3 regions of the Pantoea sp. ABR1s genome follow, and region 1 is predicted to be linked to each of the others. Evidence: predicted binding sites of a transcription regulator. Region 1 holds the regulator's gene; each other region holds the start of a gene.

Region 1 (8,204 bases):
GGATGGATCGACAACGGCGCTAAGTAAAACGTTTATAGCGGTGAAAGGCAATACGGGATCGGAAAACCAGAAGGTTATGCCGCCATTTTTTCAAAAGGCAGTGGATAGCGTTAATTTTTGCAGCAGGCACACAAGATGATGTGCCTAAATAATAGACAGAGCGCGAGAAATCCCCGCATAAACGGGCCTGAAGATACACAAAAGGCGCGTTTTACGCGCCTGTCTGCACAACGTTACAGCACTACCAGACCTGATTCGCGATATCGACCACTAAGCGAATCTTCTGCCACTGCTGCGCTTCGGTCAGGCTGTTGCCCTCTTCGGTTGAGGCAAAACCACACTGCGGACTGAGGCAGATTTGATCCAGGCTGACATACTGCGCCGCCTCTTCCAGCCGGTTTTTCACCTGCGCTGGATCCTCCAGTTCTCCCACTTTGGTCGTAATCAGACCCAGCACCACCTGCTGATGACCTGGCTTAATGTAACGCAGTGGTTCAAAACCGCCGGAACGGGCGTTGTCATACTCCAGGAAGAAGGCATCCACGTTGACGCTGCCGAACAGGATTTCTGCGACCGGCCCATAGCCGCCTTCAGAGATCCAGGTTGAGCGGAAGTTGCCGCGACAGACATGCAGACCCACGGTCAGATCGGCAGGTTTACCTTCCAGCGCTTTATTCAACACCTGAGCATAAGTCTGTGCCAGCTGGTCAGGATCGTCGCCACGCGCACGGATATCACGCTTCTGATCTTCAGAACAGAGGTAAGCCCAGACGGTATCATCCAGTTGCAGATAGCGGCAGCCCGCGTCATAAAACGCCTGAATAGCCGCTTTGTAGGTCTGCGCCAGATCGTCGAAGTAGTCTGCCAGATCGGGATAGACTTCCGCGTCGATCACCTTACGGCCACCACGGAAGTGCAGCACGCTGGGGCTGGGAATGGTCATCTTCGGCACCGCATCACCGGCAATACTCTGCAGGAAGCGGAAATGCGCCAGCATCGGATGATCCGCCGGGAAACCGAGTTTGCTCACCACTTTCACGCCATGCGCTTTGGTCTGCACGCCATTAAACTGAATGCCCTGCTCCGCTTCATAGCGCTCTACGCCATTCAGGCCATAGAAGAAGTCGAAGTGCCACCAGCCGCGACGAAATTCGCCATCAGTGACCACTTTCAGGCCATTTTCCCGCTGTTTCGCCACCACATCGCGAATCGCATCATCTTCAACCTGACGCAGGGCCGCCGCATCAATCTCTCCGGCTGCAAACTGTTCGCGCGCCTGCTTAATGGCGGCGGGACGCAGAAAGCTGCCAACGGTATCGGCACGGAACGGGGCGGTTTCTCTTTGCATGATCACTCCTGTCTCTCCTGCCATTAATGACGGCAGGAAATAGTTGCATCCTGATATAAATAGCCATCTGGATGGCTACATGTCTGAACACAGAGTGGCATGAGCGGCTTTCTTCTGCAACTGAAGAAAATTCAGTGATGATGAAAAAAATTCACGTGTGGGAGATTAACGCAGCGCGGCGCGCGCCTGCGTCATCTGACTGTCAGAGAGCGGCAGATAGCCCGCTTCACTGACCCGCCGCTGTCCCTGCGCCGAAAGTACCTGCTGCAGAAACGCGGCCACCAGCGGCGGCAAAGGTTTGCCGGGCGCTTTATTCACGTAGAGATAGAGCGGGCGCGCCCAGGGATAACGGCCACTGCGGATGGCATCGGCATCCGGGGTAATCGCCTGCCCCTGATCATTCATCACCGCCAGCATTTTTACGCCGCTGAGATGAAAGCCAAAACTGGCGTAGCCGATGCTGCGTGAATTACCGGCCACCGCCTGCACCACTGCGGCCGAGCCGGGAAACTCCGCCACGTCGCTGCGAAAATCACCTTTACACAGCGCCTGCTGCTTGAAGAAACCCCATGTGCCGGAGGCGGAGTTACGTCCATAGCGCTGAATCGGCCGTTTGCTCCACTGCGCGCCGGTTAAGCCGAGATCGCCCCAGCGCAGCGGCACGCTGTGTGCGCCACACAGACGGGTAATCGAGAAGATGGCATCGAGCTGTCGCGGTTCAATCTGCTGTAGCGGATTGCGCTGATTCACCACTACCACCAGCGCATCCATAGCCACCGGAACCGCCAGCGGCGGATAGCCGTAGCGCGCCTCAAAGGCCTGGCGTTCATCTGCCTGCATCGGGCGGCTCATCGGACCGAGTTGTGCTGCACCCGCCGCCAGCGCGGTCGGCGCAGTAGAAGAGCCGGAGGCCTGAACCTGGACATTGACGCCCGGCGCCTGGCGACTGAAATCTTCGCCCCACAGCGTCATCAGATAACCCAGCGTATCGGATCCGACGCTGCTGAGATTGCCGGAGAGCGCGCCGGGCTGGGCCAGTGCCAGGCCCGGCAGCAGAGTAACGATCAACAAAAGAAGGATGCGCATCAGGGAGATCCGGCAGCGATTAATGAACGGCATTCTCCTGCATCACGCTGCTGACAATCAACCTCGCTGGCAGCGTAAAGGTAAAACAGGTCTCCTTGTGCGGCACGCTGGTGATATCGAGCCGGGCGTTATGGTGGCTCAGAGCATGTTTCACTATCGCCAGCCCCAGCCCGCTGCCGCCGGTCGCACGCGAACGCGCTTTATCGACCCGGTAGAAACGCTCGGTAAGACGCGGAATATGTTCTGAGGCGATGCCCGGCCCGTTATCGCACACCCGGAAAATGGCCCCCTGTTTGCCGCGCAGCCAGCTGATATCAATTCGCGTGCCATCCGGTGTGTGGTTTACCGCGTTGTAAACCAGATTGGAGATGGCGCTGCGCAGCTGTTCATCGTTGCCGAACACTTTCAGATGGGGATCGGTATGGAAATGGATGTCGTGACGGCCACCACTCAGCGTTGCCGCCTCATGCTGCAGAAGTTTCAGCATCACCGGCACATCGACCTTCTCTTTCAGATCGATTGCGGGCGCGGCTTCAATGCGCGACAGCGTCAGCAGCTGTTTGACCAGGCTGTCCATGCGGCGCGTCTGCTCCGACATAGTGTGCAGCGCTTTGCTGCGCGAAGGCTCGCTCATCACCGAGTCGTTCATCATCTCCAGATAGCCCTGCAGCACCGTGAGCGGTGTGCGCAATTCATGGCTGACATTGGCAAAGAAGTTGCGGCGCGCCCCTTCCAGCTGATGCATCTGCGTGACATCACGCGCCACCAGCAGCCACTGCCCTTCGCTGTAGGGCATGACGCGGAACTCCATGTGAAGTTTGTTGTTCAGCACCAGCGTCAGCGGCTTGTCGAAATCGCGCTGGCGAAGATAGCGCGAGAACTCCGGATAACGGAGCAGATTGAGGATGTTCTGGCCATTATCTTCCGGCCAGCGCAGTCCAAGATGCTGCTGCGCCAGGCCGTTACACCAGAAAATGGTGCCCTCTTCGGTAGTCAGAATCACCGCATCCGGCAGCGACTCGGCACCGCTGCGGAAACGCTTAATCAGATTGCCCAGTTCACGCCGTCGCCGCCGGTTGCGGAGCTGCATCTGGTAAAGACCATAAAACAGCGGTTCCCAGCTGGCACGCCCGGCCGGTGGCGTCATGGTGCGGTCGAGCCACAGCCAGTGCGACAGCCGCATCAGATTGTGAAAATGCCACAACAGCACCGTCAGCACGCTCAGTAGCAGCCACCAGGGCAGACCGCCGAACAGCAGGCCCAGCAGCACTGCGGGCAGACAGACCAGCAGCAGTTCTGTCAGTAATCTCTTCCAGGAGAGGCGTTCCAGCACGGTTAAGGCTCCGTTTAGTAGCGGGCAGAGAAACGATACCCTGTTCCGCGAACGGTTTGTACCATGCGATCGTGGCCGGACACTTCCAGCGCTTTACGTAAACGGCGGATGTGAACATCGACAGTACGATCTTCCACATACACATTGGTGCCCCAGACGTGGTTCAGCAGCTGTTCGCGGCTGTAAACGCGTTCCGGGTGGGTCATAAAGAAGTGCAGCAGCTTATATTCTGTCGGACCCATCTCCAGCGGCGTGGTTTCGGACATCACGCGATGTGAGGAGGGATCCAGACTCAGCCCCTGCATCTCAATCACCTCTTCCACGGCCATCGGCGAAATACGGCGCATCACCGCTTTGATCCTCGCCATCAGCTCTTTAGGTGAAAAGGGTTTGGTAATGTAATCATCGGCACCCACTTCCAGGCCGCGCACCCGATCCTCCTCTTCGCCGCGCGCGGTGAGCATCATCACCGGGATATCGCGTGTCATCGCCTCGCGTTTCAGATGTTTGATAAACTGAATACCGCTGCCACCGGGTAACATCCAGTCCAGCAAAATCAGATCGGGCCAGGGTTCAATCAGCTTGCCAACGGCGCTGTCATAATCTTCCGCCTCGATTGGCTGATAGTCGTTCTGCTCCAGAACAAAACACAACATTTCACGGATGGGGGCTTCATCCTCCACAACCAAAATGCGCTTAGCCATTATTACTCCTGCTGATTATGACGGATGTCACTGAGATTCGCGGCGCCATTATGCGTCAGATTTGTGACACTTTTATGAAAAACATAACCTGCCTGTAACCTCACTGGTAATCATTTATGACAGCGCAGCGACAATTTTTTGCTTTGGCCGCAGAGCCAGTATAATCGCCGGGCGAATCACAACGGCAGGGACTCATCATGCGCATCATTCATACTGCGGACTGGCATCTGGGGCAGTTCTTCTACAACAAAAGTCGGGCAGCCGAACATCAGGCATTTCTCGACTGGCTGTTGATCCAGATTGAACAGCATCAGGTGGATGCGTTGATCATCGCAGGCGATCTGTTTGATACCGGTACACCGCCCAGCTACGCCCGCGAAATGTTCAACCGCTTTGTGGTGGCGCTGCAGCCCAGCGGCTGTCAGCTGATTGTGCTGGCGGGCAACCACGATTCCGTTGCCACGCTGAATGAGTCGCGTGAGCTGCTCGCCTGTCTCAATACCCGGGTGATCGCCACCCCGCAGGAGAAGGATGATGTGCTGCTGCTCAACACCCGCCAGGGCGAGCCGGGCGCGTTGCTGTGTGCGATTCCCTATCTGCGGCCGCGCGATATCCTGCGCAGCCGGGCGGGTCAGTCGGGACGCGACAAGCAGACCTCGCTGCTGGAAGCGATCGCCCACCACTATCAGCAGCGATTCACCGCCGCCCAGGCGCTGGGCCATGCACTGCCGATTATCGCCACCGGCCATCTCACCACCGTCGGCGTCAGCCAGAGCGATTCGGTGCGCGACATCTATATCGGGACGCTGGATGCCTTCCCGGCCAGCGCGTTTCCCGCGGCTGACTATATCGCACTGGGGCATATTCATCGCGCCCAGCGCGTCGCGGGCAGCGAGCATATCCGCTACAGCGGCTCACCGATTCCGCTGAGCTTTGACGAGCTGGGCACAGAAAAAAGCGTCTTCCTGCTGGAACTCACCACCAGCGGCCTGCAATCGGTCACGCCGCTGGTGGTGCCACAGGCGCAGCCGATGCAGGTGCTGAAAGGATCGCTGGCGCAGATTGCAGAACAGTTAAATGCCTTCAGCACGGCAGAGCAGGAGAAGCCGACCTGGCTCGACATCGAAGTCACCACCCAGGAGTACCTCAGCGATCTGCAGCGTCAGGTAGAAACCCTGACCGCCACGCTGCCGGTCGAAGTCCTGTTGCTCCGCCGCAGCCGTGAACAGCGGCAACAGAGCCTGGCGCGGCTCGACAACGAAACCCTGAGTGAGCTGAAGGTGGAGGAGGTCTTTGCCCGCCGGCTGGCGCTGGATGAGGAGCTGCAACCAGAGCAAATTGCCGAGATGACCACCCTGTTCCGCCAGACGCTGGCCGCCATGGAAGAGACCCAATGAAGATCCTCACGCTACGGTTCAAAAACCTCAATGCCCTGCGCGGTGAATGGTTCATCGACTTCCGCGCCGAACCTTTCGCCAGCAACGGCCTGTTCGCCATTACCGGTGCCACCGGCGCCGGTAAAACCACCCTGCTGGACGCCATCTGCCTGGCGCTCTATCACCAGACACCGCGCCTGGGCGCGATTTCACAGAGCCAGAATGCGCTGATGACCCGCGACTGTGCCGAATGTCTGGCCGAGGTGGAGTTTGAGATCAAAGGAGAAGCCTGGCGCGCCTTCTGGAGCCAGAACCGCGCGCGCGGCACTGCCGACGGCAAACTTCAGGCACCGCGCGTTGAGCTGGCACGCTGCGCTGACAACACTATTGTTGCCGATAAAGTCGGTGACAAGCTGAAGCTGATCGAAACCCTCTCCGGGCTCGATTTCGAAAGGTTTACCCGCTCGATGATGCTGTCACAAGGCCAGTTCGCCGCCTTTCTCAATGCCAAAGCCAGTGAGCGCGCAGAACTGCTTGAGGAGCTGACCGGCACCGAAATTTACGGTCTGATTTCCGCCGCCATCTACGAGCGCCACAAAGAGGCAAAAACCCAGCTGGATCTGCTGCGCAGCCAGGCGGGAGCGATGGCGCTGCTGGATAGCGACGCACGCGACGCGCTGCAACAGCAGCTCACCGATCTGACCGATGCGGAACAGCAGCTCAGCGCGCACTATCAGCAGGCGCAGCAACAGCAGCAGTGGCAACAGCAGGCGCAGCAGTTACAGCAGGAAAATGCGCAGGCTGACGTCGCGCTGCAGCAGGCCCAGGCTGCATCCCAGGCGGCAGAGGCCGATCGTCAGCGTCTTGCACGCAGCGAACCGGCTGAAAAGCTGCGGGTAAAACTGCAGCAGCGCGACGCGTTACGCACCGAACAGCAGCAGGTCGTGAGCCGCTGTCAGCAACTCACGGCGGCGCAGCAGCAGGCGCAGACCCAACAGCAGCAGCATCAGCAGCACTACGCGGCGACCCAGAGTGCCCGCCAGCAGGCGCTGCAGGAACAGCAGCAGCAGGAGAGCCTGCTGACAGAGCAGGTGCTGCCGCTGGATCAGCGGATCAGCGCACTGCAGCAGCAGCTTGCGGAGCAGCAGCAGGAAAACGCCCGGCAGCAGCAGCATGCTGATCAGACACAGGCCAGCCTGGCAGAGCAGAAGCGCCAGGTTGAGGCATGGCAGCAGGCGATTGCCGAACAGCATCAGTTACGCCAGCAGCTTGCCGATCTCGCCCAATGGGGCGCTTCGCTGCCGGTGTGGCAGGAGAACTTTGCCCTGCTGGCGCAGCGTGAAGCGACCCTGGCCGGACTGGCGCAACAGCGCGAGCAGCAGCAGCGACAGATCGCTGCCCAGCAGGCGGAACAGCAGCAGCAGGCAGAACAGGCGCTCCCGCGCCAGCAGGCGGAGCAACAGGCCCGCCAGGCGCTCTCGCAGGCGGAGCAAGTACTAACTTCGCTACAGGAACAGCATCCGCCTGCCGCACTGCGTCAGGCATTAAGCCAGTTGCAGAACAGCCGTCCGGCTCGTCAGCAACTGCTGCTGCTTTCAACCCAGTGGCAGCCGCTGCACCAGCAGCTGGGCCAGCGCCAGCAGCGGCTTATCGCGCTCGCAAAAGCGCATCAGCAGAGTGAAGCGGAACTCCAGGCCCTACGCGAGACGTGGAAACGCGAAAAACAGCAACTGGATGATGTCGAAAAAATCTGCGCGCTGGAGCAGCAGATTGTTGATCTCAGCGATTACCGCGCCCGGCTCGTCGCCGATCAGCCCTGTCCGCTGTGCGGCTCCTGCACGCATCCCGCCGTTGAGGCCTACAGCACGCTGGAAGTAAGTGCTAACCAGCAGCGCCGGGCTGCACTGCAACAACAAACCGAGGCATTGCGCGAAGCGGACACGGCAAAAAGCGAACAGCTGAAACAGTCAGCCGTGCAGCAGCAGACCCTGCGCGATGAGATCGCGGAGATGCAGCAACAGCTCGATCGGCTTGAGCAGCAATGGCAGGCGCTGAGCAGTGAGCTGGCACTTACCTTCCCGCTCGCCGATCGGGATGCCTTAACCGCGTGGGAGCAGCAGCAAAGCGAACGTGAAAGCCAGCTTGAGCAACAGCGACAGGCGCAGGAAGCCGCCGAACAGGCGCGTCAGGCCGCAAAGGATTACCATCTTCAGCAGTCACAGGCCTGGCAGCAGCATTTGCAGGCAGAACAGCTGGCGCAGCAGTCGCTGTCCAGCCTGCAACAGGCGCTGGATGCGCTGCAACAGCGTCAGCAGCAGGAACAGCAGGCCATGGCGCAATTGCAGAGTCGTCTGGAG
Region 2 (8,204 bases), 1.2 Mb from region 1:
AGCCGCACTGGCCGGGTCGAACAGCGACAGACTCTCAATCTGGTCAACCATGATCACTTTACGGAACGACATCGCATCTTTGGGTTTCGAGTCGAGCGTGATGTCGTGCTCGGCGTACCACTTGCTGTAGTTATGTTCCACCGCCAGCTTCAGCGTCTTGCTGTCGCGATATCCGCTCAGCATCGGGATCAGCACGATATTTTTGGTGCTCTCATATTCAAAAGTCGAAGCATGGATCATGCCGATGTAAATGCGGCGCGACTTCATTGTAATCCACGCCAGTTCGCCCTCTTCCATGCACTGAAATAACAGTTGCTCCACACCATTAGAGCGTGACAGCTGCTGATAGAGGTCTTTACGACCGGAGACGTTCAGTCGTGCACTGCCTGCCCAGTTTGAGCGGTAAAGGCAGAGAAGAATGGCAAAGGTGAGCATGATCACCACCGGAGCCTGGATGCCCAGGAAACTCCAGTTCATAAACTCCACCTGCCACTTCAGGTGGACGCCGGGGATCATCTGGACGGCGTTGGCGATGCCGGAGATACAGAGCAGCACCAGCCAGATGATACCGGTCGCAAACACACCCTGCAGGACGAAAATACAACCGTAAAGCGCGACCAGGAAATAGACATCCCAGCCCGACGAACGACGGATTTTAAAGCGGCTGTTCAAATCACGGCTGGTGTACCAGTAACCACTGACCATCAACACCATAAATATTGCGGTACCCACCTCACACTCCCTTTAACGTATTCACGTGGCGGGCAAAATCTTCATGGACTTCCTCGCTCAGCGTGTTGACCGAGATATTGCCGTTTTCATCAATAATGATGCGCTCACCTTCAGCGATCGAGTCGTTGATATCCTGACGGGTCATGATCTGCAGAAACTTATCCGGACTGGCAAAGACCGACTTAACAAATTTAAACATAGCGATCCACTTGTTGGCCTTAAAATTGAAGTATGTGACCGAATCCACACTCTCGCCTGTTTAATTTCGGGTGAAATTTCTTAAAATCAATTAATTAGCGAAGCGGTAGTCACCTTGCCCATGCCGTTTTCCGCTGAAATCTTCAACGTAACCAGCAGCATGGCGTAGCAGCATCGTATTTTTACCGTGCAGGTCTGCAACGACGTCACATCGCCTCTCTGCCAGGAAGCGCTAAGCTCATTGGTTAGCCGCTTTCTGTCACCCTGTCTGAAACGCATCGAGGAATGTTTGCATGAAACTACGAACACTGGGCCGTACCGGTCAGCGCGTCTCCGAAATTGGCTTTGGCGCATGGGCCATTGGCGGAACCTGGGGGGAAGTGAGCATGGAGGATGCCAAAGCCGCGCTGAATGCTGCGCTGGATGCGGGCATTACCTTTATTGATACCGCCGATGTCTATGGCGATGGCCGTTCCGAAAAAATCATCGCAGAGGTGCTGAATCAGCGCGGCGGTGAACGTCCGTTTGTGGCAACCAAGCTGGGGCGTCGCCTCTCGCCACATGTGGCTGAAGGTTACAATGCTGAAAACCTCAACGCCTTTATTGACCGTTCACGCGAGAACCTGCAAACCGACACGCTGGATTTAGTGCAGCTGCATTGCCCGCCGACCGAGGTCTACTACAACCCGGACGTCTTTGCGGTGATGGATGAGATGGTCGCTGCCGGAAAAATCCGTCACTACGGTGTCTCCGTTGAGAAAGTTGAAGAAGGTCTGAAGGCGCTGGAGTTTCCAAACGTCTCGTCAATTCAGCTGATCTACAACATTTTCCGCCAGCGTCCGGCTGAACTGCTGCTGCGTGAAGCGAAACGCCGTGATGTGGCGATCATCGCCCGCGTGCCGCTGGCGTCGGGCCTGCTGACCGGCAAAATGCGTGCCGATAGCGTGTTTGCCGCTGACGACCACCGCACCTTTAATCGTAATGGCGAAGCGTTCGATAAGGGCGAGACCTTTTCCGGCGTACCTTATGAGGTGGCGCTGGAGGCGGTTGAAGAGATTCGCCGCTTTGTCACTGGCGACACCACCATGGCGATGTTTGCCCTGCGCTGGATACTGATGAACGAAGATGTCAGCGTGGTGATCCCTGGCGCGAAAAACCGCGAACAGGCTGAAGCCAATGCCCGCGCCAGCGATGTCGATGCGCTCTCTGCAGATACGATGGCGGCGCTGAAGCAGATCTATCAGGAGAAGATCGCGCCTTACGTGCATCAGCGCTGGTAAGCGCCTTACAACGCCTGGGCGCAGGCCCAGGCGGAACTCCACGCCCACTGGAAGTTATAGCCGCCCAGCCAGCCGGTGACATCAGCCACTTCACCAATAAAGTAAAGTCCCGGCACCGCACGCGCCTCCATCGTTTTCGAGGAGAGCTGTGTGGTATCCACGCCGCCCAGTGTCACTTCAGCAGTTCGATATCCCTCGGTACCGTTTGGCTGAATGCGCCAGGCGTGCAGCGTCTGCGCCAGCTCGGTTTGCTGTTTGCTGTTGAGCTGCTTCAGGGTGATATCCGGCACCACCTTCAGCGCCTGTAATACTTCCACCAGACGCTTCGGCAGGATTTTCGCCAGGCTGTTCTTCAGGCTGAGATTCGGGTGTGCTTCACGCTGCGCCGTCAGAAACGCCTCAAGCGGCGTGGCAGGCGACAGATCGATGGTGACGAATTCTCCGGGTAGCCAGTAGCTGGAGATTTGTAACACCGCCGGGCCGGAGAGGCCGCGGTGGGTAAACAGCATCGCCTCTTTGAAGCGGGTGCCATCCTGCGCATCGATAGTGGTCTCCAGCGCGACGCCTGACAGCGTCTGCAACTGCTCCAGCAGCGGTTTGTGCAGGGTAAAGGGCACCAGCGCCGCCCGCGTCGGGAAGACGCTCAGCCCGAACTGCTCCGCTATTTTATAGCCAAACGGCGTGGCGCCCAGGCCTGGCATCGACAGACCGCCGCTGGCGATGACCAGCTTCTCCGCCTGAACCGTGCTGCCGTTAAGTTGCAGGGTATAGCCGCTTTCATCGCGCGCCACACTGAGCACTTCACTGCGCAGCCGCAGGGTGACATTGCCCTTGTCACATTCGGCCAGCAGCAGATCGACAATCTGCTGGGCGGAGTCGTCGCAGAAGAGCTGGCCCAGGGTTTTCTCATGCCAGGCGATACCGTGGCGGTTAACCAGATCGATAAAATCCCACTGGGTATAACGCGCCAGCGCCGATTTACAGAAATGAGGATTGTGCGACAGATACGCCGCCGGTTCGGTGTAGAGATTGGTGAAGTTGCAGCGGCCACCGCCAGACATCAGAATTTTACGTCCCGGCTTTTTGCCGTTATCCAGCAGTAACACGCGGCGTCCCCGCTGCCCGGCCTGGGCGGCGCAGAACAGCCCTGCGGCACCGGCACCAATGATGATAACGTCAAACTGTTCCACTACGACTCGCTCACTTAACTGGAAAGGCGCAGATTGTAGTGATCTGCTCACTGAGACGCCAGCGTCAAAAAAATGCCGCAAATGTGTCATATTGTATCTGTCTAATATCTAACCCTTTTTCTCTGAGTTACCCTTCCGCCTTACATCGAAAGGTTAAATTAGCGCTATATTTTCCTTTCCCATACAGCACGTTGTCGCGGATAATGCGCCGCGTTCATGTCCTCCAAAAATGGCGTAACGTTTATGCTACATCTGTTTGCTGGTCTAGACCTCAGTACTAGCCTGTTATTGGTTCTTGCCCTGCTGTTTGTATTGTTTTACGAAGCGATCAACGGTTTCCACGACACGGCCAACGCAGTTGCGACGGTCATCTATACGCGTGCCATGCGTGCCCAGCTTGCTGTGGTCATGGCGGGTGTATTTAACTTCCTTGGCGTGCTGCTCGGTGGATTGAGTGTCGCTTACGCTATTGTTCATATGCTTCCCACCGATCTGTTGTTAAATGTTGGATCGGCTCACGGTCTCGCCATGGTGTTTTCTATGCTGCTGGCGGCGATTATCTGGAACCTCGGCACCTGGTATCTCGGTCTGCCGGCCTCCAGCTCCCATACGCTGATCGGCGCCATTATCGGTATCGGTCTGACCAACGCCCTGATGAGCGGAACCTCGGTGGTTGATGCGCTCAACATCCCGAAAGTGCTGAACATCTTCCTTTCTCTGATCCTGTCGCCGATTGTCGGCCTGGTGATGGCGGGCGGCTTAATCTTTATACTGCGTCGCTACTGGAGCAATACCAAAAAGCGTGCGCGTATTCATATGACGCCTGCTGACCGTGAGAAGATCGACGGCAAGAAAAAGCCGCCGTTCTGGACCCGTATCGCCCTGATTGTTTCGGCAATTGGCGTGAGTTACTCCCACGGTGCGAATGACGGTCAGAAAGGGATCGGCCTGATCATGTTGGTCCTGATTGGCGTGGCACCTGCTGGTTTCGTGGTGAATATGAATGCCTCCGGTTACGACATCACGCGAACCCGCGATGCAGTCAATCACCTGGAGCAGTATTATCAGCAGCATAACGCCTCGCTGACCCACATCATCCAGATGGCACCGCCTAAGCTGCCCACGCCGGAAGAAGTGCCAGCAACCAGCCCGCAGGAGTTCCACTGTGACAGCGCGCGCGCATTACAGGCGGTACAGGGTGCGCAGGTGTTGCTGAATAACCTGCAGAGCTACGATCAGCTGACGGTTGATCAGCGCGGTCAGATGCGTCGTCTGCTGCTGTGTATCTCCGATACCGCCGATAAAGCGGCTCGTCTGCAGGAAACCTCGCCAGATGACAAACGCTTCCTCAATAAGCTGAAAAGCGACCTGCTTGGCACCATCGAGTATGCGCCTATCTGGATTATTGTGGCCGTCGCGCTGGCGCTGGGCATCGGCACCATGATTGGCTGGCGTCGTGTTGCCACCACCATTGGTGAGAAGATTGGTAAAAAAGGCATGACCTATGCGCAGGGAATGTCAGCACAGGTGACAGCAGCGCTGTCGATTGGCGTCGCCAGCTATACCGGCATGCCCGTCTCCACCACGCATATCCTCTCCTCATCGGTTGCCGGTACCATGCTGGTCGACGGTGGCGGGCTGCAGAGCCGGACCATCAAGAACATCGCCATGGCGTGGATCTTCACCCTGCCGGTCTGTATTCTGCTGTCAGGTTCGCTCTACTGGATTGCCTTAAAACTGGTGTGATGCCAGCAAAAAAAAGGGCGACGCAAGTCGCCCTTTTTTAATGCCAGATCGCCAGCGCCACCAGACTGATGACCACCAGTCCGCACAGCGCACTGGTCAGCATAAACTGCCCCCGCACCCGCTCGCAGCGCCGGATAAACTCATCGTCATGATGATCGAGATAGCGCTTTGCCCAGATATAAGTGACCAGCCGCACCTGCTTGCTCGGCTGGCCATGAGAGGTGAAAAAACCCGCCCCATCGACATACTGATACAGCAGCGGATCACAACCGCGTAAGACCGCCAGCAGAGCGCGCAGGGATGAAAAATAGCGCGCCATATTCACGATACACACCACGCAAAGCGCCCAAAAAAGCGCAATAGTGCTGATCATATTCTCCCCCTCCCGGCTGGAATCGCAGCAACAGGCCCAGCGTCAGACACTGAGTCCACCTGCAGAAATAACCAGCCACTGAATCACCGGACTGCGAAAGTTTTTCGACCCCCTGAGCGGTTGCGAATCGGACCGCCTTTTTTCAGTGTAGGAGAAATCTTTACATTTTTTCCAACGATGATTTTCGTTCAGCGCGAGTAAATCTGGCATAGCCTTGATCTTATTCATAAGCCAGGCGGCAACGGCAGCATTTACAGTGGGAGAAGGCTATACTGAGGACATAACAACATCATCACCTGCAATGCAGGTAGACACTTTGGTGGCGCTCATCGCCCGCTCGCGCAAGGGATTTCGCTAAGCTGTGACGCGGCAGGAACACCGGATGCCATCCTTAACCTCGTGAAAGGAGTTTTATCATGGCTTATAAACATATCCTGATTGCAGTAGACCTTTCTCCCGAAAGCCAGTTGCTGGTGGATAAGGCCGTCTCGCTGGCTCGTCCGTACGATGCCAGAATTTCCCTGATTCACGTTGATGTCAATTACTCCGACCTCTACACCGGCCTGATTGATGTCAACTTAGGGGATATGCAGAAGCGTATCTCTGAAGAGACGCATGCGGCGCTGAAAGGGTTGTCAGATGCGGCGGGCTACCCGATCAGTGAGACGCTGAGCGGCAGTGGCGACCTCGGCCAGGTACTGGTTGACGCGATCAGAAAATATGACGTTGACCTTGTAGTATGTGGTCATCATCAGGATTTCTGGAGCAAGCTGATGTCCTCAGCCCGTCAGCTGATCAACACCGTGCATATCGACATGCTGATTGTGCCGCTGCGCGATGAAGACGAGGCGTAATTTCGCCGTATAAATGATTAAAGCCGGCGCAGAGCCGGCTTTTTTATGCTTTAAAGCGGTGGGTAAATATCAAAGCGATGGCTTTTGGTTACCACGGCCGCCTGCGTCACAATACCCGCCAGCGGCGCTGCATAGTCTGGCCGTTTAACCACGATGCGTTTCTTCGCCAGCCGGCGAGCGGGTTCCAGTAATGCGTCAGCATCTTCATCCGGCCCCACCAGCGACTGAAACACCCGCATCTCCTTTTTCACCAGCGCACTTTTCTGGCGATGGGGATACATCGGATCGAGATAGACCACATCCGGCGGCGGCGTGATATCCCCCAGCGCCTGCGCGCTGGCCGCATGAATCAGCGTCAGCCGATCGCGCAGCCAGGGGCCAATTTCCGCATCCTGATACCCGCGCTGCAATCCATCTTCCAGCAGCGCAGCGACAACAGGATGACGCTCCAGCATTCGCACCCGGCAACCCAGCGCCGCCAGTACAAACGCATCTCGTCCCAGCCCGGCGGTGGCATCGACCACATCCGGCAGATAACCGCCTTTGATGCCGACCGCTTTGGCGACGGCTTCGCCGCGTCCACCGCCGAAGCGACGGCGATGGGCCATCGCGCCAGTGACGAAATCAACAAAAATGCCGCCCAGCTTTGGCTCATCACGCTTGCGCAATTCAAGGTGCGTCGGGGTCTGCACCAGCGCCAGCAGTGCGTCTTCATCGTGCTCCAGCTGCCAGCGCTGCGCTAAACGCGATAAGGCGCCGTCTCCGGCGCCTGATTCATCGAGCAAACAGATTTTCACGAACCGACTTATCCCTGAATGCCGTAATGTTCCAGCATCGCATCGAGCTTCGGTTCACGGCCACGGAAGCGTTTGAACAGTTCCATCGGCTCTTCAGAACCGCCACGCGTCAGGATGTTATCCAGGAATGACTGACCGGTTTCACGGTTGAAGATGCCCTCTTCCTCGAAGCGGGAGTAAGCATCCGCCGCCAGCACGTCTGCCCACAGATAGCTGTAGTAACCCGCCGCATAGCCACCGGCAAAGATGTGGCTGAAGGCGTGCGGGAAACGGCCCCATTCCGGACCCGGAACCACTGCTACGCGGCTTTTCACTTCGCGCAGGGTTTCCAGAATCTGTGCGCCTTTCTCCGGATTAAACTCGGTGTGCAGGCGGAAATCGAACAGGCCGAACTCCAGCTGACGCAGGATAAACAGCGCAGCCTGATAGTTCTTCGCCGCCAGCATTTTATCCAGCAGCTCTTTCGGCAGCGGTTCGCCGGTTTCAAAGTGGCCCGAGATAAAGGCAAGCGCATCCGGTTCCCAGCACCAGTTCTCCATGAACTGGCTTGGCAGTTCCACTGCATCCCATGGCACACCGCTGATACCGGAGACGCCAGGCGCTTCGATACGGGTCAGCATGTGATGCAGGCCGTGACCAAACTCATGGAACAGGGTGATCACTTCGTCATGGGTGAACAGCGCAGGTTTGCCTTTCACCGGACGGTTAAAGTTACAGGTCAGGTAGGCAACCGGCTTCTGCAGGCTGCCATCGGCTTTACGCATCTGGCCGACGCAGTCATCCATCCAGGCACCGCCACGTTTATGTTCGCGGGCGTAGAGATCGAGATAGAAGCTGCCGCGCAGTTCGCCGGTTTCATCGAACAGATCGAAGAACTTCACGTCAGGATGATAAACCTCAACGTCGTTACGCTGCTTCGCCGTGATGCCGTAAATGCGTTTCACCACTTCAAACAGACCGGCGACCGCACGCTCTTCCGGGAAATAAGGGCGCAGTTGCTCATCGCTGATGGTGTAAAGGTGCTGCTTCTGCTT
Region 3 (8,204 bases), 1.7 Mb from region 1:
CAGCGCGGTGGAGACATTGGCAATCACGGCAAGCTGTTCATAGTCGTCTCTTTGCCACTGAATGCCGCACGAAGCCGCCAGCGCAGAGCGCGTGCCATCCGCCGCCACCAGCAGTTTGCCGCTGAGTTGTTCGCCACTGTCCAGCGTCACCTCAACCTGCTGCTCATGGCGGTTAGCCTGGATGACACGAGCCGGACAGCGCAGCGTTACGCCGGGTGCTTTTTTCAGTTCCGCAAACAGACGCTGACCGACGTCAAACAGCTCGACAACCTGTCCCAGCGCCGGAATAGCGTAGTCAGACGCCGCCAGCGACACAAAACCGGCGTGACCGCGATCGGAGACATGGATGTCGGTAATCGGCGTGGCACAACGGGCGATGTGCTGCCACAGATTGATGTCCGCAAGCTGCTGGCAGGTACCGGCAGAGAGCGCAATAGCGCGGCCATCGAAACCGGGATGCGCCCGACTGCCAGGCTCGCTGCTTTCAATCAGCGTTACCGGCAGTGTGCCCTGGGTCAGATGGGAGATCGCCAGCGCCAGCGTCGCCCCGGTCATGCCGCCACCGGCAATCAGAATCGTCATGCCTGTTTTGCCGCCGCCATCAGTGCTTCAATCTCATCCGCCTCTTTCACGACGCTGTCGGTGAGATTTTCAATGCCATCTTCAGTGATCACAATGTCATCTTCGATTCGGATACCAATGCCGCGATACTGCGCGGGCACGTCGGCATCCGGTGCGATATAAAGACCCGGCTCGACGGTTAACACCATGCCCGGCTCCAGTACGCGGTCGCGGCTCGGGGTGCCGTAGTGGCCGACATCATGCACATCCAGCCCCAGCCAGTGGCCCAGGCCATGCATATAGAACTGACGATGGACTTCCTCGGCGATCAATGTATCGACGTCGCCCTCCAGGATGCCCAGCTCCACCAGCCCGGTGACCATGATGCGCACCACTTCATCATTCACTTCACGAATGCTGATGCCTGGCCGGAACAGTTCAAGCGAGCGGCTGAGGCAAGCCAGCACGATGTCATAAATCGCGCGCTGCGCCGGGCTGAATTTGCCGTTAACCGGGAAGGTGCGGGTGATATCGCCTGCATAGCCGTGGAACTCACAGCCTGCATCGATCAGCACCAGATCGCCGTCGCGCATTTCGCTTTCGTTTTCGGTGTAGTGCAGAATGCAGCCGTTAACTCCGGCACCCACAATGGTGTTATAGGAGGGAAAACGCGCACCGTGACGGTTAAATTCGTGCTGAATTTCCCCTTCGAGCTGATACTCGAACAGGCCTGGCCGACAGGCTTGCATGGCGCGGGTATGCGCCAGTGCACTGATTTTCCCGGCGCGACGTAACAGTTCAATCTCATCCGCATCTTTAAACAGGCGCATCTCATGCACCCAGGGACGCCAGTCAGTGAGGGTATCGGGCGCACTGAGATGCTGGCGGAAGCCGCGACGTAGCTTATCCAGCGCGCTGAACACCAGTGTGTCCGCGTGGGCATATTCGCCCTGCGCATGGTAAACCACATCCAGGCCATTCAGCAGCAGGTGCAGCTGATCACCAATATCATTCCAGGGTAAAGCGCGATCGACGCCCAGTTTGTCGGGTGCGGCCTCCTGACCCAGGCGACGGCCAGACCAGGTTTCCGCCGCAGGATCGCGCACGCGGTTAAACAACACGCTGTGGTTATGATTCTCATCGCTTTTGATCAGCACCAGCAACGCCTGCGGCTCGTTAAAACCGGTGAAATACCAGAAGTCGCTGCTCTGGCGGAACGGATATTCGGTGTCATTACTGCGCATCACTTCTGGCGCAGCAAAGATTAACGCTGCGCTCCCAGGCACCATCTTCGCCAGCAGCGCCTGACGACGCTGCAGGAATCGTTCCAGTGAAATCATCTCTGCACTCCCTGTAAACTGACCGGTTAAACTCGTTGACCTGAAATTAGTGTAGCGTCGGTTTTTGCACTTCTGGCGCGGTTGGCTGCGGGCGGGTGAACGTATCGTGGCACAGCAGCGCGGCGACACGTACATACTCAATCACCTCCTCCAGCGACTGCTCCAGCTCCTCCTGGTCTTCATCTTCTTCGTAACCGAGCTGTGCGATGGTGCGCAGATCATCGATTGCTTCGCCGGTTTCGCCGGTGACTTTATCCAGTTTAGGCTGTGTTACGCCCAGGCCGAGCAGAAAATGGTTAACCCAGCCCGCCAGCGCGTCGGCACGGTCAAATACAGTGATGTCGTCGTCAGCAGGCAGCAGCAGCTGAAACAGGAAGCCTTCATCTTCCAGCGTAGTCGCCGTATGCTCGTGTAGTTCCGCCAGCGGCACGGCAAGAGTGTGTGAAAACGCCATGCCTTCGTTAGCCAGATCGTGTACCAGCGTCTTCCAGCTGGTGTCCTGGTTCCCACCGCAGAGGATGCCACTCAGCAGGCCGTGCATTTCTGCGGGCGTCATTCCAACACCCTGCTGTGAGAGCACCGCCGCGAGCGCGTTGTAATCGGGGGTTGCGTTCTGTAAGGACATAAGTTTTCATCGTCGTTGGCAGAATAAGTTCGTGTTATGCTACCACTAGCTGCCTCAAGGTTTCCAGAAAAGGGGTTGTATCTTATTTCGTGGGTCTATATAGTTGCCCGCCTCCCAAGCCATTGACTGCTAAGGGAGTTGCGAGCGAAGTAATCAGTCAGGAAGGTGGCATGTCTGCACAACCGGTAGATTTACAAATTTTTGGTCGTTCGTTGAGAGTAAATTGTCCGCCAGAGCAGCAAGATGCGCTCAATAGCGCGGCTGAAGATCTCAATCAACGGTTGCAAGATCTAAAAGTTCGCACTAGAGTCACCAATACAGAACAACTGGTGTTCATCGCCGCGTTAAACGTCTGCCACGAGCTGGCGCAAGAGAAAGTGAAAACGCGTGATTATGCTGCTAATATGGAACAGCGTATCCGTATGTTGCAGCAGACGATTGAACAGGCATTAGTTGAGCAGGGTCGCATCTCTGAGCGTGAGGGTGCGAAGTTCGAATAAAACTTCATGGTTGCTATACTTAAGTAACGGTGAGGTAAATTTTCTCTGAGATGTTTGCATGTGGGCCAGTCCCCTGAGCCGATATTTCGAAAAAACAGAATGTGACGCTCGTAACCTGTGTGCATGCTCGGTTCGTCCGAGAAGCCTGATGGTTATGACGGCATGTTCACCTTGAACCAAGGGTTCAAGGGTTACAGCCTACGGCGGCATCTCGGAGATCTCTCTTCCTGTAGTCCTGCTTTTTTCCCCTGACTGACATGTTATAGTCGCTCAACAGCGACTTATCCGGCGGGGAAATCATGTCTGAACCTTCCATGTCTGAACCTTCAATGACCCAGCGTCAGGCGATTCGCCAGCATGTGCGACATCTGCGACGGGCACTTACCGATGAGCAGCAAACGCAGGCCGCTGAGCAGCTCGCTGAACATGCGCTCAACTACGCCCCGGTGACTGAAGCGCGCAATATCGCCCTGTTTCTGTCGGTGGATGGCGAACTGAATACCCGTCCGCTGATTGCCCGCCTCTGGCATCTGAAGAAAACGGTCTGTCTGCCGGTTTTACACCCCTTCTCCCCCGGTAATTTGTTGTTTCTGCGCTACTCGCCCGATACCCCATTGCTCAAAAATAAGCTGCGCATTCCTGAACCGCCGCTGGATATCCGGCAGGTGATCACCCTTGATCAACTGGATCTGATGATGGTGCCACTGGTAGCGTTTGATCAGCATGGACAGCGTCTGGGGATGGGCGGCGGCTTCTACGATCGCACCCTGCAGAACTGGCGGCAGCACGGTTTTTTGCCGGTGGGCCTGGCACACGATTGTCAGCAGGTCGATAGCCTGCCGGTGGCAGAATGGGATGTGCCTTTGCCGGCGGTAATGACGCCATCAAAACTCTGGCAGTGGGAGTAGAAGAGTCGCTTTTGCAGACAAGTGAAAACTCATACCTGGGCGCATCTGGCAGCAATGAAATAGCTTAACGCGCAGGGAACATGGTCAGAAGAGGAAAGCGTCCCGCCGCCCGGATAAAAACGCCGGGAACGTTTTTAAACAACGCAACGCGTTGGCCCGGTTACGGGCGCACCTCAGGGATGAGGTGCGTAATCGCGCGGGACGGGCATGCCATGGATGGCGGCTTTTGCATCTTTCCGATCTGACCGTGTTCTCTTCGCAGTCTCGGTCTTACAGCAAATCGGGACAGCCTGTATTAACTACCTGAAGAGACGCAACTAAGCGCCTGTTCAGGTTGGTAGCGCTTAGTAAAGCAGACGGGCGCGGATGGTACCCGGAATCGCCTTCATCAGCTGCAGCGCGTTCTCAGCCACTTCCGGCTCTGCATCAATGTCGATCACCACATAGCCCATAAACGGCGAGGTTTGCAGATACTGGGCGGCGATGTTGATGCCCTGCTCGGCAAAAATCTGGTTGATGGCCGTCAGCACGCCAGGGCGGTTCTCATGGATATGCAGCAGACGACTGGCGCTGATACCGTGAATCGGTAGTGACACTTCGGGGAAGTTAACAGCCGAGAGAGTCGAGCCGTTATCGGAGTATTTCGCCAGCTTGCCCGCCACTTCAATGCCGATGTTCTCCTGCGCTTCTTCCGTTGAGCCGCCAATGTGCGGCGTCAGGATCACGTTGTCGAACTCACTCAGTGGAGAGATAAACGGCTCGCTGTTGGTAGCTGGCTCGCTCGGGAAGACGTCGATGGCTGCGCCACCCACATGCTTGCTGGCCAGCGCATCGCACAGCGCCGGGATATCCACCACCGTGCCGCGTGAGGCGTTAATCAGCAGCGCGCCAGGCTTCATCTGCGCCAGCTGCTCTGCACCAATCATATCCTGTGTAGAGACGGTTTCCGGCACGTGCAGGCTGACCACATCGCTCATGTTGAGGAGATCGGCCAGATGGCGTACCTGCGTGGCATTACCCAGCGGCAGCTTGTTTTCAATGTCGTAGAAGAAAACATGCATACCCAGGCTTTCTGCCAGCACGCCCAGCTGCATTCCGATATGGCCGTAACCGATAATACCCAGTTTTTTGCCACGCGCTTCAAATGAGCCTTTGGCAATCTTATTCCAGATGCCACGGTGTGCTTTCGCATTCGCTTCCGGGATGCCACGCAGCATCAGCAGCATCTCACCAATCACCAGCTCCGCAACCGAGCGGGTATTTGAGAACGGCGCATTGAACACGGGAATACCCCGGCTGGCAGCCGCCTGCAGATCAACCTGGTTGGTACCGATACAGAAACAGCCAACGGCGACCAGCTTTTCAGCCGCCGCAAAAATCTCTTCAGTGAGCTGGGAGCGGGAACGGATACCAATAAAGTGTGCATCACGGATCGATGCTTTTAACGCGTCGGAGTCCAGTGCGCCCTTATGGAATTCGATGTTGGTATAGCCTGCAGCCCGCAGGTTCTCCAGCGCGCTCTGATGGACACCTTCCACCAGCAGGAACTTAATCTTATCTTTTTCCAGTGATACCTTTGCCATTTCCCGATCCTATTCAGCATTCAATGAGGACTACCATAAGCCAGCCTTCTGTCAAAATATCAAAAAAATCGCGTCGGGCAATACAAACGATTGCCCGGCCGCCAGCACGGCAGCGGCTGACGGCAGCACATTGCCGGACAAAATAAGGAGGTCGGACTGGAAGAGAGAACGAACCCGCTGCCGATGACGGTTATGTGACATAAGTCACCAAATTTCACCGCAGCGAGAAAAGATGATTTGCAGGCAGAAATAACCGACGCCGCATCGACGCCGGACAGATCATTTTTTGATGGTTTTCACGCCATCAGGCCCGCCAATCAGTGCAATATCGGCACCACGCGCGGCAAAAAGGCCCACGGTCACGACGCCAGGCAAGGCGTTGATGGTTTTTTCCAGCTCAATGGGATCGAGAATGCGCAGATTATGCACATCGAGAATAATGTTGCCGTTATCGGTGACCACGTTCTGACGATACTCAGGCAAGCCGCCCATTTTCACCAGCTGACGCGCCACATAACTGCGCGCCATCGGGATCACCTCGACCGGCAGCGGGAAACGGCCCAGCACATCGACCTCTTTTGAAGCGTCAGCGATACAGATAAAGGTTTCAGCCACGGCGGCCACGATCTTTTCGCGCGTCAGCGCCGCGCCGCCGCCTTTGATCATCTGCATCTGTGGGTTGATCTCATCCGCGCCATCTACGTACACCGACAGCAGGTCAATCTCGTTCAGGTCGAACACCTGAATACCCAGGCTCTTCAGCTTCTGGGTTGAGGCATCCGAGCTGGAGACGGCACCTTCAATCTGATGCCTGACCGTGGCAAGCGCATCGATAAAGTGGGCAGCGGTGGATCCGGTGCCCACACCAACAACGGTGCCCGGCTGCACGTACTCAAGTGCAGCCCAGCCAACGGCTTTTTTCAGTTCATCCTGGGTCATGGTATGTTTAAAACCTGTGCGACAACGAAGTGCGCGTAGTATAAAACAAGGCTTGCTGAAAATGCTCGGCTGACCGACGCGGATTTATCGCTTTGGAAGCCAGCCCACAAAAAACAAGAGAGCCATCACAGGTGATACTTTTGTGGCATAGTGACATCCATCCTGAAGGAGAGAGAAGAATAATGAAACGCCCGGATTATCGAACGCTTCAGGCGCTGGATTCAGTGATCCGCGAACGCGGATTTGAGCGTGCCGCTCAAAAATTATGTATCACCCAGTCAGCGGTTTCACAGCGTATCAAGCAGCTGGAGAATCTGTTTGGTCAGCCGCTGCTGGTGCGCACGGTGCCACCACGTCCGACCGAACAGGGTCAGAAACTGCTGGCGTTGCTGCACCAGGTGGAACTGCTGGAAGAGGAGTGGCTGGGCGATGAGAACAGTGGCACCACGCCACTGCTGCTGTCGCTGGCGGTCAATGCCGACAGTCTGGCGACCTGGCTGCTGCCTGCACTGAAGGATGTGCTGGCAGATTCACCCGTACGCCTGAATCTGCAGGTCGAAGATGAAACCCGCACCCAGGAGCGTCTGCGTCGTGGTGAAGTGGTGGGTGCGGTGAGTATTCAGCCGCAGCCGCTGCCCAGTTGTCTGGTGGATCAGCTCGGTGCGCTCGACTACCTGTTTGTGGCGTCGCGTGACTTTGCCGATCGCTTCTTCCCCAACGGCGTCACCCGCTCTGCCCTGCTGAAAGCGCCTGCGGTGGCGTTTGACCATCTTGATGATATGCATCAGGCCTTCCTGCAACAGAACTTTGATCTCTCACCGGGCAGTGTGCCCTGCCACATCGTGAACTCCTCTGAAGCCTTTGTGCAGATGGCGCGACAGGGTTCGACCTGCTGTATGATCCCGCATCTGCAGATTGAGCGTGAGCTGGCGAGCGGTGAGTTAATAGATCTGACGCCAGGCTTGTGTCAGCGCCGGATGCTCTACTGGCATCGTTTTGCACCGGAAAGCCGGTTAATGCGTCGGGTGACCGATGCGCTGATTGCGCATGGACATCGGGTGCTGCGTCAGGATGACGTCGCAGCCTGAAAACAAAAACGGGGCGAAAGCCCCGTTTTTACTGCTGACAAATTATGCCCCGAACGGCTGTAAGGATGGATTGGCTCAGGGAACAAGGTCAGATCGGAAAGGCGCTTAAGCCAATCCCTGGCCGCTCGGCCCGCGCCGTCCATGGCGCGGGACGCTTTCCTCCTCTGACCATGTTCCCTTCGCTTTGAATTTATTCATTGCGGTCAGATCCTGAGATTCATCGGCAGTCTTAACGGGGCATCAGCCCCGTTTTGCACTATGGCGTATTGGGCTTGATCTCAAACACCACATCAACCTGATCGTCAAAGTTGATGCTTTGCTGATCGTAGGTCTCCTGCGCCGAGGTATCTGCCGCTGCAGCCGCTTTATACATACGGTTCATCGGCATCGGCTGATAGTTAGCGACCTGATAACGAATGCTGTAGATCGATCCCAGCTTCGCGTTAAAGCCTTCAGCCAGCTGTGATGCCTGCTGCGTCGCATTTTTAATCGCTGCTTTACGCGCCTGCTCTTTGTAACTCTCCGGATTTGCCACGCCTAACTCGACGCTACGCACCTCATTCAGACCGGACTTCAGCGCCCCGTCCAGCAGATCATTCAGCTTGTCCAGCTGACGCAGGGTTACCTGCACCTGACGCACCGCACGGTAGCCTTTCAGGA

Evidence for each region. Region 1 encodes PhoB, which activates phosphate uptake and scavenging genes when phosphate is short. Its sites were predicted from a motif close to CTGTCATAAAACTGNCNNAT; they were not measured.
Region 2: pitA (inorganic phosphate transporter PitA) is a predicted target of PhoB. The motif match lies at 3,462-3,481, and genes of this name have one in related genera.
Region 3: serA (phosphoglycerate dehydrogenase) is a predicted target of PhoB. The motif match lies at 5,699-5,718, and genes of this name have one in related genera.

The regions. Positions count from the first base shown of each region.
Region 1 is NZ_CM173823.1:3,150,151-3,158,354, forward strand. Features, by position in the region: gene ACXKZD_RS14940 (cobalamin-independent methionine synthase II family protein) at 242-1,348, opposite strand; gene ACXKZD_RS14945 (PstS family phosphate ABC transporter substrate-binding protein) at 1,514-2,434, opposite strand; gene phoR (phosphate regulon sensor histidine kinase PhoR) at 2,454-3,767, opposite strand; gene phoB (phosphate response regulator transcription factor PhoB) at 3,782-4,471, opposite strand; gene sbcD (exonuclease subunit SbcD) at 4,669-5,868, shown strand; gene ACXKZD_RS14965 (AAA family ATPase) at 5,865-8,204, shown strand, end outside.
Region 2 is NZ_CM173823.1:285,565-293,768, reverse strand. Features, by position in the region: gene ACXKZD_RS01370 (hypothetical protein) at 1-732, opposite strand, end outside; gene ACXKZD_RS01365 (hypothetical protein) at 734-931, opposite strand; gene ACXKZD_RS01360 (aldo/keto reductase) at 1,224-2,210, shown strand; gene ACXKZD_RS01355 (BaiN/RdsA family NAD(P)/FAD-dependent oxidoreductase) at 2,216-3,400, opposite strand; gene pitA (inorganic phosphate transporter PitA) at 3,644-5,146, shown strand; gene uspB (universal stress protein UspB) at 5,184-5,519, opposite strand; gene uspA (universal stress protein UspA) at 5,936-6,373, shown strand; gene rsmJ (16S rRNA (guanine(1516)-N(2))-methyltransferase RsmJ) at 6,424-7,170, opposite strand; gene prlC (oligopeptidase A) at 7,179-8,204, opposite strand, start outside.
Region 3 is NZ_CM173823.1:773,551-781,754, reverse strand. Features, by position in the region: gene ubiH (2-octaprenyl-6-methoxyphenyl hydroxylase) at 1-582, opposite strand, end outside; gene pepP (Xaa-Pro aminopeptidase) at 579-1,901, opposite strand; gene ACXKZD_RS03725 (YecA/YgfB family protein) at 1,948-2,526, opposite strand; gene zapA (cell division protein ZapA) at 2,697-3,026, shown strand; RNA gene ssrS (6S RNA) at 3,066-3,248, shown strand; gene ACXKZD_RS03710 (5-formyltetrahydrofolate cyclo-ligase) at 3,341-3,934, shown strand; gene serA (phosphoglycerate dehydrogenase) at 4,279-5,517, opposite strand; gene rpiA (ribose-5-phosphate isomerase RpiA) at 5,797-6,456, opposite strand; gene ACXKZD_RS03695 (LysR family transcriptional regulator ArgP) at 6,639-7,544, shown strand; gene ACXKZD_RS03690 (oxidative stress defense protein) at 7,801-8,204, opposite strand, start outside.